2 regions of the Streptomyces sp. NPDC001068 genome follow, and region 2 is predicted to be linked to the other one. Evidence: riboswitches for the same ligand, from Rfam matches in the RefSeq annotation. Region 2 holds a riboswitch; the other holds the start of a gene.
The links. Region 2 has a riboswitch for cyclic di-AMP ahead of ACFY3I_RS33650 (C40 family peptidase). Riboswitches for the same ligand answer to the same signal wherever they lie in the genome.
Positions count from the first base shown of each region.

Region 1: another riboswitch for cyclic di-AMP. It lies ahead of ACFY3I_RS28440 (NlpC/P60 family protein); the one in region 2 lies ahead of ACFY3I_RS33650 (C40 family peptidase).

Region 1 covers NZ_JBIAYD010000010.1:349,220-357,047, forward strand. The annotation lists gene ACFY3I_RS28420 (PspC domain-containing protein) at 1-269, shown strand, start outside; gene ACFY3I_RS28425 (response regulator transcription factor) at 266-979, shown strand; gene ACFY3I_RS28430 (NlpC/P60 family protein) at 1,085-2,143, opposite strand; gene ACFY3I_RS28435 (hypothetical protein) at 2,591-2,944, shown strand; gene ACFY3I_RS28440 (NlpC/P60 family protein) at 3,175-4,320, opposite strand; cyclic di-AMP (ydaO/yuaA leader) riboswitch at 4,329-4,498, opposite strand; gene pcrA (DNA helicase PcrA) at 4,820-7,306, shown strand; gene ACFY3I_RS28450 (M23 family metallopeptidase) at 7,373-7,828, opposite strand, start outside.
Region 2 covers NZ_JBIAYD010000013.1:186,149-193,976, forward strand. The annotation lists gene bioD (dethiobiotin synthase) at 1-32, opposite strand, end outside; gene ACFY3I_RS33620 (adenosylmethionine--8-amino-7-oxononanoate transaminase) at 35-1,315, opposite strand; gene bioB (biotin synthase BioB) at 1,308-2,540, opposite strand; gene ACFY3I_RS33630 (8-amino-7-oxononanoate synthase) at 2,705-3,832, shown strand; gene ACFY3I_RS33635 (DUF397 domain-containing protein) at 3,893-4,120, opposite strand; gene ACFY3I_RS33640 (helix-turn-helix domain-containing protein) at 4,130-4,990, opposite strand; gene ACFY3I_RS33645 (ATP-binding protein) at 5,203-5,661, shown strand; gene ACFY3I_RS33650 (C40 family peptidase) at 5,705-6,178, opposite strand; cyclic di-AMP (ydaO/yuaA leader) riboswitch at 6,182-6,395, opposite strand; gene ACFY3I_RS33655 (hypothetical protein) at 6,727-7,035, opposite strand; gene ACFY3I_RS33660 (ATP-dependent Clp protease proteolytic subunit) at 7,043-7,678, opposite strand.

The DNA of each region.
Region 1 (7,828 bases), on a different contig from region 2:
GTGAGGCCATGGTGAACGCCGCCAAGTACGGTGGCGAGGGCGGCGCCGTCCAGGTCTACGCCGAGGCCGAGGGCAGGACGGTCTTCGTGTCCGTGCGCGACCGCGGTCCGGGCTTCGACCTCGAATCGATACCCGACGACCGCATGGGTGTCAGAGAATCGATCATCGGCCGCATGGAGCGCCACGGCGGCACCGCACGGCTGCGGTCCGTGCCGGGCGGCGGCACGGAGGTCGAGCTGGAGATGGAGAGGGCGGAGAACACGTCATGAGCGACGCGACCGAGGCGAACGGCCCGGCGGAGGGCACGGAGAAGGCCGGGCGTCGGGTGCGCGTGGTCCTCGTCGACGACCACCGGATGTTCCGTACCGGAGTACAGGCCGAGATCGGCCAGACCGAGCAGACCGGGGTCGAGGTGGTCGGGGAGGCGGCCGACGTCGACCAGGCGGTCTCGGTGATCACCGCGACCCGGCCCGAGGTGGTGCTCCTCGACGTGCACCTGCCCGGCGGCGGCGGAGTCGAAGTGCTGCGCCGGTGCGCTCCCTTGGCCGCGGATGCCGAACGGCCGGTGCGGTTCCTCGCGCTGTCGGTGTCGGACGCGGCCGAGGACGTGATCGGGGTGATCCGCGGCGGTGCCCGCGGCTATGTCACCAAGACGATCACCGGCACCGACCTGGTCGACTCGATCTTCCGTGTGCAGGAGGGGGACGCCGTCTTCTCCCCCCGGCTGGCCGGGTTCGTCCTGGACGCCTTCGCCTCCACCGACGCCCCGCCGGTCGACGAGGACCTCGACCGCCTCACCCAGCGGGAGCGCGAGGTCCTGCGTCTGATCGCGCGCGGCTACGCCTACAAGGAGATCGCCAAGCAGCTGTTCATCTCCGTCAAGACGGTCGAGTCCCACGTGTCGGCGGTGCTGCGGAAGCTGCAACTGTCCAACCGGCACGAGCTGACCCGCTGGGCGACCGCTCGCCGCCTGGTCTGAGTCGGATCCGGGGGTCCGGGGTCCGGGGTCCGTCGGGGTCCGTGGGGGGTCCGTCGGGGTCCGCCATGGCCGGCGGCGACCCGTCCGCACGGGGGCCGTCGGGGCTCACACCACCCGTGTCGCCCCCGCGAACGGCATCTCGTCGACGGGGGCGATCCGCACCGGCGCCGACGGGTTGGGGGCGTGGATCATCTGGCCGTTGCCGATGTAGATGCCGACGTGGCTGATGCCCGAGTAGAAGAACACCAGGTCGCCGGGCTGGAGTTCGGAGCGGGAGACGCGGCGGCCGGCGTTGATCTGGGCGTAGGTGGTGCGGGGGAGGGAGACGCCGGCGGACCGGTAGGCGGCCTGGGCGAGCCCGGAGCAGTCGAAGGCGTTGGGACCGGTCGCACCCCAGACGTACGGGCTGCCGAGCTTGGAGTAGGCGTACGCCACGGCGGCCGCGGCCCGGGAGTCGGGGGCGGCGACGCTGCCCGGGGCCAGGGTGGCGCGGGTGCCGGAGGCCGAACGGGAGGCGCGCTCGGGAGCGCCGTCCGCGGTGACCGCCGCCCGCTGCCGAGGTGAGAGCCGGTCGAGCAGCCGCCGGGCCTCGTCGAGCTTGCCGGTGACGACGGTCTTCTGCCGCTTCAGCTCGGCCTGCCGGGACCGCAGCGAGGTCAGCTCGACGTGTGCCGCGCCGCGCAACTGCTCGATCTCGCGGAGCTGCCGGCGTACTCGCGCCACCGCGCCGGCCTGCGCGGCGCCGGCCCGTTCGGCGAAGGCGGCGTCGTCCAGGTACCGGTCGGGATCGCTGGAGAGGGCCAGCTGCCACGCCGGGTCGATTCCGCCGGCACGGTACTGCGCGGCCGCGGCCAGCCCGAGCGCGTCCCGCGCGGAGTTGAGCCTGTCCTGCTTGCGGGCGGTCTCGTCCTGGAGCGCCCTGACCCGCCGCTGGGCCGTCTCGGCCTTCTCCTTGGCGCCGTCGTACTTCTCGGTGGCGGCCTCCGCGTCCTGGTACAGCCGGTCCACCCTGGCCTTGACCTGCGCCGGGGTCAGTTGCGGCTCGGCGTGTCCGGTCCCTTCGAAGCCCGTCGCGGTGGCCGCGCCCGCCAAGGCGAGGGTGACGGCCGTGCGGGCCGTACCTCCGCTGAGCGGGCGCTGCCGGGGCTTGCGGTGCTCTGCCACCTGGACTGGTCACGTCCCTTCCGTACGACCGCCACGATGCGGCTTACGCGTCCGGCGGCGGCCCGTACAGGGGGAGCGGACCGCCGCCGGACCTTCTCGGCGGTGGTGTCCGACGGCCGCCCCTGGCCCGGGCGGCGATGGGGAGTCGGTCACCTGGGGGAGGACGCTAGGCCGCGGCGTGTCGGCTCGGTGACGAGATGCTCGGAATTGGTGTGACCGGATCGTTACCTGGCGGTATGTGACCGGGATTCCGGTCCGGAGCCGTCGGCTTCTCGGGGCGGGATGACCGAAGCGGCGGTTCCGGGGTGTGCGGGATGCGCCGAGTGCTATGGGGTGCATATATGCGAAGCCGTGCGCCTCCGCGACGCCGTGCCCGGCACCCGGCGGGTGGCCGAGGGAGGGGCCGGTGCCCGGCGCCCCGGGGGACGCTGATTAGGCTCCGGGGCCATGGGCGTACTCATCCATCTCTTCGTCGGCCTGCACATCATCGGCATCGCCGCGCTCCTCGGCGGTTTCCTCACCCAGATGAAGGCGATGGGCCAGGGCACCGCCCGGTTCGTCCCCGGGATGCTGCACGGCGCGTTCACCATGCTCGCGACCGGCGTGATCCTGGTCGGTCTCAACGAGGCCGACGACCACCACGTCAACACCGTGAAGATCGGCGTGAAGCTCGCGCTGCTGATCGTGATCCTCGGACTGGTCTACGTGAAACGGGACGACGAGAAGGTGGAGAAGGGCGCCTTCGGTCTGGTCGGTGCGCTGACCATGGCGAACATCTTCATCGCCGTGCTGTGGACGTGACCCTCTGACGGCACGGGCTCCGGGTGCGCGACCCGGCGATGCCGGTGGCCGTCGCGGCGGCCCCGGCTGCCGGCGGACACCGCACCCGCCAGGCGCGAAGAGGTGGGATGCGGGACGTGACGCCGATGCCGGGGACCGGCGACCGCCGAACGAACCGGGCACACGCGCGTGCGGCACGAAACACGCACGGGTCCGCGCCTCCAGCCAGCCCGCTCGCTCGGCCCGCTCTCTCAGGCCGGCCGCACCACGCTGTGGATGATCGACTCGCCGCCGTAGTAGATCGACTCCTCCCGGACGTAGGCGCCGGGCTTGGGGGCGTGGATCATCATGCCGTCGCCGATGTAGATGCCGACGTGGGTGACGTCGTCGTAGAAGAAGACCAGGTCGCCGGGGTGGGCGTCGGCGAGGGAGACGGTGGTGCCGGCGTTCACCTGGTCGTAGGTGGTGCGCGGCAGCGAGACGCCCGCGGCCTTCCAGGCGGCCTGGGAGAGGCCGGAGCAGTCGTAGGAGCCGGGGCCGGTGGCACCCCACACGTACGGCTTGCCGATCTGCGCGCGGGCGAATGCGATCGCCTTGGCTGCCTTCGTACCGTACGAGGAAGACGACGAGGACGACGAGGAGTCGCCGGAAGCCGATCCCGAGGACGACGAGCTCTCCTGCCGCTCGGCCGCCGCCTGCCGCTTCGCGAGCTCCGCCGCCTCGCGGGCCGCCTCCGCCTGCTTCTTCCTCTCGATCTCCGCCAGCCGCGCCTTCTCCTGGGCCGTCAGGTCGGAGAGCATCCTCCGCGCGGACGCCAGCTTGTTCTGGACGGTGGTCTTGGCCGTCTTGAGGTCGTCCTGGGTGTCGGTGAGGGTCTCCAGGCTCCTGGCGGCCTCCTGCCGCTTCGCCATCGTCGCGGTCTGCTGGGTGGTGTAGTCGTCGACCGCGTCCTTCTGACGTGAGGTCAGCCGGTTCATCAGCTGCGTCTGGTCGAAGTAGTCCTGCGGGCTGTCCGCGAGCAGGAAGGTCGAGGTGTCCGGTGCGGCGGCCCCGGTCCGGTACTGGGCCGCGGCGAAGGAACCCAGTTCCTCACGTGCCCTGTTGAGCCGGTCCGTGCGCCGGGCGACGTCGTCGAGCAGGGTGTCGACCTGCTTGCGCTGCTTGCCGGTCCGCTCCTTGGCCGCGTTGTACTTCTCGGTCGCCGACTCCGCCTGCCGGTAGAGGGCGTCGACCTTCTTCTCGACCTCCTCCAGGCTCGGCTTGCCGTCCTCGGAGGGGGCGGCGTTGGCCGTCTGCGAGAGCAGCGCCACGGAGGTGAGGGCCGCGGTGGCCAGGGCGGGGGTGCGTATGCCTGCTACGCGCGTTGCGGACGGACGCGACTTGCGGTGCGACGCCAACGGAGGCGACTCCTTCCATGCTCCGCCTACCGGGTTAGCTGTCGGGTTCGGGCGGTTGTTCGGAAGGGTTGCCCTACGGTCCGTTCCCCGGAGGGGAGTCGGGACCGATTCACCCCGGGGTCGGTGGGTCCCCGGTTCCGGATGCGCGGTGGCACCCTGGATTCGGCGGAGGACGTACGGCCCGGCGGGTTCGCCGGTGGGGGTCGTACGGCCTGCTCGGCACGGTAGCCAACTCGTGTGCTCTATGTGAAGTTTGATGTGCGATATGCCCGATACATTTTCGTGACCTCGGTGTTGCGGATCGACGGGGCGGGATGATTTGCGCAGGTTCGCGCCGATATGCCAGTGAGGTTCGGGCGGTCCGGACCCCGGTCGGTGGGCGCGTCCGTGCTCACGATGAGTGATCGCTCCCCGTGAGGGGGCGGTTCTGGTGGGTGACCGGGGTGAGTTTCCGGGGTGGGGGCCGGTTGTCGGTGGGGCGCCCTAGACTCGGAGAGCGATGAGCAGCCTCTTTGACGACAGCTTCCTGGCGAGCCTCCAGCCCCCGCGGGGCCACGAGGAGGAACCCCCGCCGCCGCCCGAGGACGAGCACGTGCCGGAGCCGGTTCCGGACGATCTGTTCGGCGGGCGGTTCGACGTGCCCCCGGACCGCGACGCCTACTACCGCGACGGCGCCGCCCGCCCGGCCCTGGACCCGGCCGCGCTCCTGGAGGGGCTGAACGAGAACCAGCGCGCTGCCGTCGTGCACGCCGGCTCCCCGCTGCTGATCGTGGCCGGCGCCGGTTCCGGCAAGACGCGTGTGCTCACCCATCGCATCGCGCACCTGCTGGGCGCGCGCCAGGTGCACCCGGGCCAGATCCTCGCGATCACCTTCACCAACAAGGCCGCCGGCGAGATGAAGGAGCGCGTCGAACAGCTCGTCGGCCCGCGCGCGAACGCGATGTGGGTGATGACCTTCCACAGCGCCTGCGTACGGATCCTGCGCAGGGAGAGCAAGAAGCTCGGCTTCACGTCCTCCTTCTCCATCTACGACGCCGCCGACTCCAAGCGGCTGATGGCGCTGGTCTGCCGCGACCTGGACCTCGACCCCAAGCGCTTCCCGCCGAAGTCGTTCAGCGCCCAGGTCAGCAACCTCAAGAACGAGCTGGTCGACGAGGAGGACTTCGCCGCCCGGGCGAGCGACGGCTTCGAGAAGACCCTCGCCCAGGCCTACGCCATGTACCAGTCGAGGCTGCGCGAGGCGAACGCCCTCGACTTCGACGACCTGATCATGACGACGGTCAACCTGCTGCGCGCCTTCCCGGACGTCGCCGAGCACTACCGGCGCCGCTTCCGGCACGTCCTGGTCGACGAGTACCAGGACACCAACCACGCCCAGTACGCCCTGGTGCGCGAGCTGGTCGGCACCGGCGCGCACGAGGAGGACGTACCGCCGGGCGAGCAGGACCTCCCGCCCGCCGAACTGTGCGTGGTCGGCGACGCCGACCAGTCGATCTACGCCTTCCGGGGCGCGACGATCCGCAACATCCTCCAGTTCGAGGAGGACTATCCGAACGCGACGACGATCCTCCTGGAGCAGAACTACCGCTCCACGCAGACGATCCTCTCCGCCGCCAACGCGGTCATCGAGCGCAACGAGTCCCGCCGCCCGAAGAACCTGTGGACCAACGCGGGCGCGGGCGCGCGGATCACCGGTTACGTCGCCGACACCGAGCACGACGAGGCGCAGTTCGTCGCCGACGAGATAGACCGTCTGACGGACGCGGGCGAGGCCAAGGCCGGCGATGTCGCCGTCTTCTACCGCACCAACGCGCAGTCCCGTGTCTTCGAGGAGATCTTCATCCGCGTCGGCCTGCCCTACAAGGTCGTCGGCGGTGTCCGCTTCTACGAGCGCAAGGAGGTCCGGGACGTCCTGGCCTACCTGCGGGTGCTGGCCAACCCGGAGGACTCCGTCCCACTGCGCCGGATCCTCAACGTCCCCAAGCGCGGCATCGGCGACCGCGCGGAGGCGATGATCGACGCCCTCGCCCAGCGCGAGAAGATCAGCTTCCCGCAGGCGCTCAGGCGCGTCGACGAGGCGTACGGCATGGCCGCCCGGTCGACCAACGCGGTCAAGCGGTTCAACACGCTGATGGAGGACCTCCGTACGGTCGTGGAGTCCGGTGCCGGACCGGCCACCGTCCTGGAGGCGATCCTGGAGCGCACCGGATACCTCGCCGAGTTGCAGGCCTCCACGGACCCGCAGGACGAGACCCGGATCGAGAACCTCCAGGAACTCGCCTCCGTGGCGCTGGAGTTCGAGCAGGAGTCCGGGACGGACGAGGCGTCGGTCGGGCTGTCTGACTTCCTGGAGCGGGTGGCCCTGGTCGCCGACTCCGACCAGATCCCCGACGAGGACGAGGACGGCTCCGGTGTCATCACCCTGATGACCCTGCACACCGCCAAGGGCCTCGAATTCCCGGTGGTCTTCCTGACCGGCATGGAGGACGGCGTCTTCCCGCACATGCGCGCCCTCGGCCAGACCAAGGAGCTGGAGGAGGAGCGGCGCCTGGCGTACGTCGGCATCACGCGCGCGCGGGAGCGGCTCTACCTCACCCGGTCGGCGATGCGCAGCGCCTGGGGACAGCCCTCGTACAACCCGCCCTCGCGCTTCCTGGAGGAGATCCCGGCCGGGTATCTGGAGTGGAAGCGGACCGGTGCGATGGCGCCGGTGTCCTCCGGGCCCGCTTCGGGCGTGGCGGCTTCGCTCTCCTCGTCCCGCTCGCGTTCCTCGGCGTCCGGAGCCTCCGGCTTCGCCACCCGGCGGACCTCGGAGAAGCCGGTGGTCTCGCTGGCCGTCGGCGACCGGGTCACCCACGACCAGTTCGGCCTCGGCACGGTCGTCGGAGTGAAGGGCACGGGCGGCAACGCGGAGGCGACGATCGACTTCGGCGACACCAAGCCGAAGCGGCTGCTGCTGCGGTACGCGCCGGTGGAGAAGCTGTAGCGGCGGAGCCGCCCCGGAGACGGAAGGCCGGGCCCCGCTGTCGGCAGCGGGGTGCGGCGACCGGGATCAGGTCGGGTCGAGTCCGTGGCTGCGCAGCCACGGAAGCGGGTCTATGGCGGCGCCCCCGGCCGGCCTGACCTCGAAGTGCAGATGCGGGCCGGTCGAGTTCCCGGAGTTCCCGGAGTACGCGATCGGATCCCCGGCCTTCACGGCCGTACCCGAGGCGACACGGTACGACGAGAGGTGGCAGTACCAGGTCTCCGTGCCGTCCTTCGCCGTCAGGATCAGCATGTTGCCGTAGGCGCTGTTCCACTTGGTGGAGACGACGCCGTCGGTCGCGGCCATGACGGTCGTGCCGTAGGAGACGGGGAAGTCGATGCCCGTGTGGACGGACATCCAGTTCACGCCGGCCTGGCCGAAGTAGGCGCTCAGGCCCCGCTGCGTGACCGGAAGGACGTACTTGGGACGCAGCCGCTCCTTGCGGGCCGCCTCCGCGGCCGCCTTCTTCTTCTCGGCCTCCTG
Region 2 (7,828 bases):
GTGCCCGTCCCGGTGATGATCAGGATCGGCATGTTCATCCCTCCCGCGCGGCGGCGCACACCGCGCGCGCGATCCGTGCCACGTCAGCGTCGTCCGTGACGTACGGCGGCATCGTGTAGACGAGATCGCGGAACGGCCGCAGCCACACTCCCTCGCGTACGGCGGCCGCGGTGGCGGTCTTCATGTCCACCTCGTGGTCGAGCTGTACGACCCCGATGGCGCCGAGCACCCGGACGTCCCGGACACCGGGGAGCTCCCGGGCCGGTGCCAGGCCGTCCCGCAGGCCCGTCTCGATCCGCTTGACCTCCGCCTGCCAGTCCTGGCCCAGCAGCAGCCCGAGCGAGGCGCAGGCCACCGCCGCGGCCAAAGGGTTGCCCATGAACGTCGGTCCGTGGGCCAGCACCGGCACCTCGCCGCGCGAGATGCCCTCGGCCACCCGGGACGTGCACAGGGTCGCGGCCATCGTCAGATAGCCGCCGGTCAGCGCCTTGCCCACGCACATCACGTCGGGGGTGACGGCCGCCTGGTCCGCCGCGAACAGCGTGCCCGTACGGCCGAAACCGGTCGCGATCTCGTCGAACACCAGCAGTACGCCGTGTGTGTCGCACGCCTCGCGCAGCACCCGCAGATAGGCGGGGGAGTGGAACCGCATCCCGCCCGCGCCCTGCACCACCGGCTCGACGATCACCGCGGCCAGTTCGTCCGCGTGCCGTTCGATCAGCGAGCGCAGGTGGTCGGCGTAGGACTCGTCGTACTCCGCCGGCGGCGCGTCCGCGAAGACCTGGCGGGGCAGCGCCCCCGACCAGAGTTCGTGCATCCCGCCCTCGGGGTCGCACACCGACATGGGCTGCCAGGTGTCGCCGTGGTAGCCGCCGCGCCAGGTCAGCAGGCGCCGCTTGCCGGGACGGCCGAGCGAACGCCAGTACTGCAGGCACATCTTGACCGCGACCTCGACCGACACCGACCCGGAGTCGGCGAGGAAGACGTGCTCGAGACCGTCCGGCGACATGTCGACAAGGAGCTTCGCCAGGCGTACCGCGGGCTCGTGGGTGAGCCCGCCGAACATCACGTGGCTCATCCGGCCGAGCTGGTCGCGCGCGGCCCCGTCGAGCACCGGGTGGCGGTAGCCGTGGATCGCCGACCACCAGGAGGACATGCCGTCGACCAGTTCGCCCGAGCCGTCCGCGAGCCGCAGTCTGACCCCGCTCGCCGACTCCACGACCAGCGGTTCGGCCACGCCCGGCATCGGTCCGTACGGATGCCAGACGTGCCGCCGGTCCAGCTCCAGCAGCTCGGGGACGCCCAGGTCAGGCATTGGGCGCGAGGTCCGTTCCGGCACCCCGGCGGCGGACGGCGACCAGGTCGGTGCGCGGCTCGTTCACGTGAGCGGCGGCCTCCGCGGGAGCGGCGGCGTCCGCGTGGGAGCCGCAGACCCCCGACCCGCACTCGGCCTCCGCGTGCGACCCGCACCCGGCCTCCGCGTGGGACCCGCACCCGGCCTCGGCATGCGACCCGCAGCCCCCGGCCGCGACGTCGGCCCGGTGCTTCGGCAGTGTCACCTCGTCGGCGCCCTCGACCACGAACCCGGCGTCCGCGATCATCTCCAGGTCGGCCTGGCCGGCCTGGCCCTCGGTGGTCAGGTAGTCGCCGAGGAAGATCGAGTTGGCCAGGTGCAGCGCGAGGGGCTGCATGGTCCGCAGGTGCACCTCGCGGCCGCCGGCGATCCGGACCTCGACGTCCGGGCAGACGAACCGGACCATCGCGAGGATCCGCAGGCAGCGCTGCGGGGTGAGGTTCCACTCCTTGGCCAGCGGGGTGCCCTCGACCGGGATCAGGAAGTTGACCGGCACCGAGTCCGGGTCCAGCTCGCGCAGCGAGAAGACCACGTCGACCAGGTCCTCGTCGGTCTCACCCATCCCGGCGATCAGACCGGAGCAGGCCGACAGACCGGCCGCGTGCGCCTTGTTGACCGTGTCCACCCGATCGGCGTACGTGTGCGTGGTGGTGATCTCCCCGTACGTTCCCTCGGACGTGTTGAGGTTGTGGTTGTAGGCGTCCGCGCCCGCCGCGCGCAGCCGCTCGGCCTGGCCGTCGGAGAGCAGGCCGAGGCAGGCGCACACCTCGACGCCCTCGTTCTGCTCCTTGATCGCCTTGATGGTGCCGGCCACCCGGTCCACGTCGCGGTCGGTCGGACCGCGTCCGCTGGCGACCAGGCAGACCCGCTTGGCGCCCCCGGCCAGACCGGCGGCGGCCGCCTTGGAGGCCTCGTCGGGTTTCAGCCAGCTGTACTTGAGGATCCCGGTCGTGGAGCCGAGCCGCTGCGAGCAGTAGGAGCAGTCCTCGGGGCACAGGCCCGACTTGAGGTTGACCAGGTAGTTGAGTTTCACGCGCCGGCCGAACCACTGCCGGCGCACCTTGCCGGCCGCGGCCACCACGTCGAGCACGTCGTCGTCGGAGGTCGCCAGCACGGCGAGCGCTTCCTCGCGGGTCGGCAGCTCGCGCCGAAGCCCCTTGTCCACCAGCGTGTTCAGCAGGTCCATGAGAGCCGATCCTGTACTACGGGGCCGCTCCTGGCCAAGGAGAGTTTGCACAACCCTGTCAGTTCGACGTGTGGGTATTGCCACACAGTGGGTGAGTGGTGAGCCCGCTAGGGTCTGTCCACTGCCTACAAAGAAACACCGCCTACACACGTACCGGAGGGGCCATGGCGTTCGGCTGGATCGACGGACAGGCGGAACTCCGCCGCCGCGCCGGACTGGTACGGACCCTGCGCCCCCGCCCCGCCGACTCCCCGCTGCTGGATCTGGCGGGCAACGACTACCTGGGCCTCGCGCACCACCCCGAGGTGACCGAGGGCGCGGCGGCGGCGGCCCGGACCTGGGGCGGCGGCTCCACCGGCTCGCGGCTGGTCACCGGTACCACCGAGCTCCACACCGAGCTGGAGCGCGAGCTGGCCGAATTCTGCGGGTTCGAGGCGGCCCTGGTCTTCTCCTCCGGCTACGCGGCCAACCTGGCCGCCGTAACCACCCTCGGGCCGCACGGCTCCCTGATCGTCTCCGACGCCCTCAACCACGCCTCGCTCATCGACGGCTGCCGGCTGGCCCGGGGTACCACCCAGGTCGTGGGGCACTGCGCCCCGGACGCCGTGCGCAAGGCGCTCGGGACGCACGACGGGCCGGCGGTCGTCGTCTGCGACACGGTGTTCTCCGTGGACGGCGACGCGGCGCCGCTGGCCGCGCTGGCCGAAGCCTGCCGGGAGCACGGCGCCGGGCTGCTCGTGGACGACGCGCACGGGCTCGGGGTGCTCGGGGACGGCGGGCGGGGCGCGCCGCGGGCGGCCGGGCTCGCCGGAGCCGACGACGTGGTGGTCACGGTGACCCTGTCCAAGTCGCTGGGCAGCCAGGGCGGGGCCGTGCTCGGTCCGGCCCGGGTGATCGACCATCTGGTGAACGCGGCCCGCACCTTCATCTTCGACACCGGCCTGGCCCCGGCCGCGGCGGGAGCGGCGCTGGCGGCGCTGCGGCTGCTGCGCCGCGAGCCCGAACGGGCGGGGCGGGCCCGCGCGGTGGCCGCGGAACTGCACGCACGGCTGACCGCCGCGGGCCTGGAAGCGGTGCGTCCGGACGCCGCGGTGGTCTCCGTGCGGGCCCCGTCCCCGGAGGGGGCCGTGCGGTGGGCGGCCGACTGCCGTACGGCAGGCCTGGCCGTGGGCTGTTTCCGTCCGCCGTCCGTGCCGGACGGCGTGTCACGGCTCAGGCTCACCGCCCGTGCGGACCTCTCCGGGGCCGAGATCGAACGCGCTGTACAGGTGATCGGTCAGACACGACCATGAGTCGGCGTGACACGGCCGGGTCCTGACCGGAATGCGGATACGGAGTCGGTCACGGTCCGATCAGCCGGTGAGCGCCGACACGAAACCCGCCCAGCTCCCGGGGGAGAAGAGCAGCGCGGGTCCGGCCGGATCCTTGGAGTCGCGCACCGCGAGCAGTCCGGTCAGCCGACCGGAGCGCGGCCGTGCCGTCTCCACGCAGTTGTTCGCTCCGGTGCTGTAGCTGCTGCGCAGCCACCGCAGTCCGTGCAGATCAGCACTTGAAGGTACGTTCCGAGGCAGTGCAGTCATGGTGCCTCCTTACGCGCCGTCACCTATCCCGGCGATGTAATCCAACGAGTCCTCGGGTGAAAGGGCGTGCATCTGAAGGGAGTTGAAGGCCTCCGTGTAGGACTGGAGGTCTTCTTTCCGTTCGAGGTAGAGGCTACTCGTCAACTGGTCGAGAACAACCACGTCCAGATCAGAAGTGCTCGGAAATGAGAAGATTACGAAAGGCCCGGTGATGCCGATATGCGCTCCGGCCGAGAACGGCAGCACCTGGAGCCGTACCTGGGGCAGCCGGGCCGCCGCCGCCAGCCGCTCCAGCTGACGCGCCATCACCCCCGGGCCGCCCACCTCCCGGCGCAGCACGGCCTCGTCCAGCACCGCGCTCAGCTCCAGCGGCGGATGGTTTCGCAGCACGTCCTGCCTGGCCAGACGCACCTTCACGAGGGCGTCCAGCGCCTCGTCGTCGAGCCCGTCGACGGCCGCCCGGGTCACGGCGCGCGCGTACTCCGGGGTCTGCAGCAGCCCCGGCACGACGGAGGTCTCCAGCGTGCGCATGGCGCGGGCCTGCGACTCCAGGCTGATGAAATCGCGATAGGTGGGCGGCAGGACCCCGCGATAGGCGTGCCACCAGTGGTGCCGCCCGGCGGTGTCCTCCGACCCCGCCAACACCAGCAGCAACTCGCGCAGTTGTTCCTCGGCCACACCGTAGGCGTCGAGGAGTAACCGCACATCGGCCGGTTTCACACCACTGGCGCCGGTTTCGATCCGGCTCACCTTCGACTGATGCCAGCCCACCAGGCGGGCGGCCTCGCCGCTCGTGAGGCCGGCGCCGGTGCGCAGTGTGCGCAGCTCGGCGCCGAGTTTCCGGCGGCGCACCGCGGGACCGTTCTGCATGGGCTACTCCTTACTCCTTCCGGGTCACCCAAATACGCTCTGAGGTCGCAGAGTTCACCGCATCGAGCGACAGATATATGCATATCTTGGTGGATCGCTCCCCTGGCCGCCCCGGTAATGGCAGTCTGGCGAAGAAGCACCAGTCCGGGACCGTACTCGAACCATCCGCACCGTGTCGGACCACGGTCCCGTGGGAAAGGGACGACGTCGCCATGGCAGACCACCTGGAAGCATCCATCACTCTGCCGAGCGATCCCGCCTCGGTGTCCACGGCCCGTTCCTACGCGCTTGGCACCCTCGCGGAATGGGGGCTGTCACCCCGGACGGAGACCGCGGACACCATCCGCCTCATCGTCTCCGAGCTCGCCACCAACGCGGTGCAGCACACCTTCGGGCAGTCCCCCACCTTCACGGTGGACCTCGTCCTCGACCGTGACGAACGGCTGCGCATCGGCGTCACGGACAGCCACCCGCGCTTCCCCAAGAGACTCCCGGCCGCGGTCCAGCAGGACAACGGGCGCGGCATGGTCATCATCCGCTGGCTCACCGCGGAGTGCGGTGGCAGGCTCCGGGTGCGTCCCACCCGGGAGGGCGGGAAGACCGTCTTCATCGAGCTGCCCTGGGCCGTCCCGGCCGGCACGGTCACCGCGGCCGGCCAACAGGAACCGTAGCCCTGAGTTCCTGCCGGCCGGCCGCGGGGTGGTTCCGGGCGGGTCAGCTGACCCGGCCGTACCAGACGCTGCGCGTCCAGATCTTCTGGAGCTTCACCACGTCCCCGGTCTTCGGGGCGTGCCAGATCTTTCCCTTCCCGGCGTAGATGCCGACGTGGTACACGCTGGAGCCCGAGTGGAAGAAGACCAGGTCCCCGGCCTTGCGGTTGCCGGCCGAGATGTGACGGGTCTTGTTGTACTGCTGGGCCGCCGTACGCGGGAGCTTCTTGCCCGCCTTCTTGAACGAGTACAGCGTGAGCCCGGAGCAGTCGAACCGGTTCGGTCCGGTGGCACCCCACCTGTAGGGCGAGCCCTTCTTCGAGGCCGCGACCTGAAGTGCCTTCGTCGCCATCGTGGCGGCCGAGGCGTCGGAGGCGACACCGGGGATCACGATGGAGCCGCCCACGGCGGCGATGGTGAGTGCCGAGGCCGTGCCGGCCCGTGCCATCAGCGACGGGACACGATTGAGCGCAGTCATGCGCAACCCTTCGTCAGCCGCCTGTGAAGGATGACCTGTCGGATTCGGGCTGGCGAAGTTGCCCGGCCGTGTTTCCACGGCTTCACCCCAAGGGCTGCGCGGTCCGGTCGGACTTCGACCGTGCCGGCGACCCGTCGTGCTCGGGTCCTCCACTCCTGCCGATCCACTTCCGTCGACCGGTCATCCGGGCGGCGGCAGGACTCGGCGTCCGCCCGGATCGCCCCGCCGCTGTGGCGGGGGCTTGTCGTCAGACAGGGATCTTCACCTACGTGTGTCCGAAAATCCCAACGGAACCGGTTATTTGTGGGGTTACTCACCACCCACCCGTTCGGGTGGACAGGGGTGTGTTCGAATATTCGTCAACTGGCCTGCGTAGCCCCGGACCTGCGGCGCAGCCCCTCGCGGGCGCTCTCTCGCGCGCATCCTGAGCGGTCTCGTCGGTCAGGTAAAACCACGCCACGCTCCGCCGAACAGCCGTAACCCCTTTGGGTCGTTTCAACTCCGGCCCCGTCGGCCGGTGGACGTGGTGCACCGGACTTCGGCGGGCCTCACCGTACGCAGTCGGGCGGGAGTACGACGCGCGCGGTCCGGCGCTCACCGTCGAGCACCCGCAAAGCGCGTGCCAGCGTGTCCCCGTGGAGCTCCGACTCGCCCCGCCCGTGCATCAGGGCGAGCGCGTCGCGCAGCTCTGCCGCCGCGCGCACCAGCGCCTGCGCGGCGCGCAGCCCACGATAGGTGTCCTCGTTCTGTGCCGGGTTGATCCGGCCCAGCAGGTCGACGACGTCCAGGTAGCGGTCGATCAGCTCGCCCTCGGCCCGGGTCAGCGCGGGCAGCGGTGGCAGCTCCGGCAGCGGCATCGGGCGCTCACCCCGCGTCCGGCAGGCCGAGCATGCTCCTGCGGCTGGGCACGACGCGGTCCACCAGCCCGTACGCCAGCGCGGCCGGCGCGTCCAGTACGAGGTCCCGCTCCAGATCCCGGTGGACCTGGGCGGCGGTACGCCCGGTGTGCCGGACGAGCATCTCCTCCAGCAGCGCTCGGGTCCGCTCCAACTCCGCCACCTGGATGGCCAGATCACTCGGCCGGCCCTGTACCGGTTCCGGCAGCGACGGCTGCCGGAGCACGATCCGCGCGCCCGGCAGCATGGACCGTTTGCCCGGGGTGCCCGCCGCGAGCAGCACCGCGGCCGACGCCCCGGCCTGGCCCAGGCAGATCGTCTCCACGTCGCAGGTGACGTACCCGACGGTGTCGTAGATCGCGGTCATCGCGCTGAACGAGCCGCCCGGGGAGTTGATGTACAGCGAGATGTCCCGGTCCGGCGAGGCGTGCTCCAGGTGCATGAACTGCGCCGTCACGTCGTTGGCGGAGGTCTCGTCGACGGGTGTGCCGAGAAAGACGATCCGCTCCTCCAGCAGCTTCGCGTACGGATCCAGGGTGCGCTGCCCGGCGGGGGTGCGTTCGGTGAACTCGGGCAGGACGTAGCGGGCGGACGGTCGGGTCATGGCGTACCCCTCCTCGCGGCTGAGCTGTCTCAGCGGCCGAACTCTCGGTAAGGAACGTACAGGATGTACAGAACGCTGGGAGGGTGTCGAGCCGGGATTCCGCTGTCGCCGAACAAGATGTGCTGTCCGGGGCGCCCCGTAAGCTGAGGA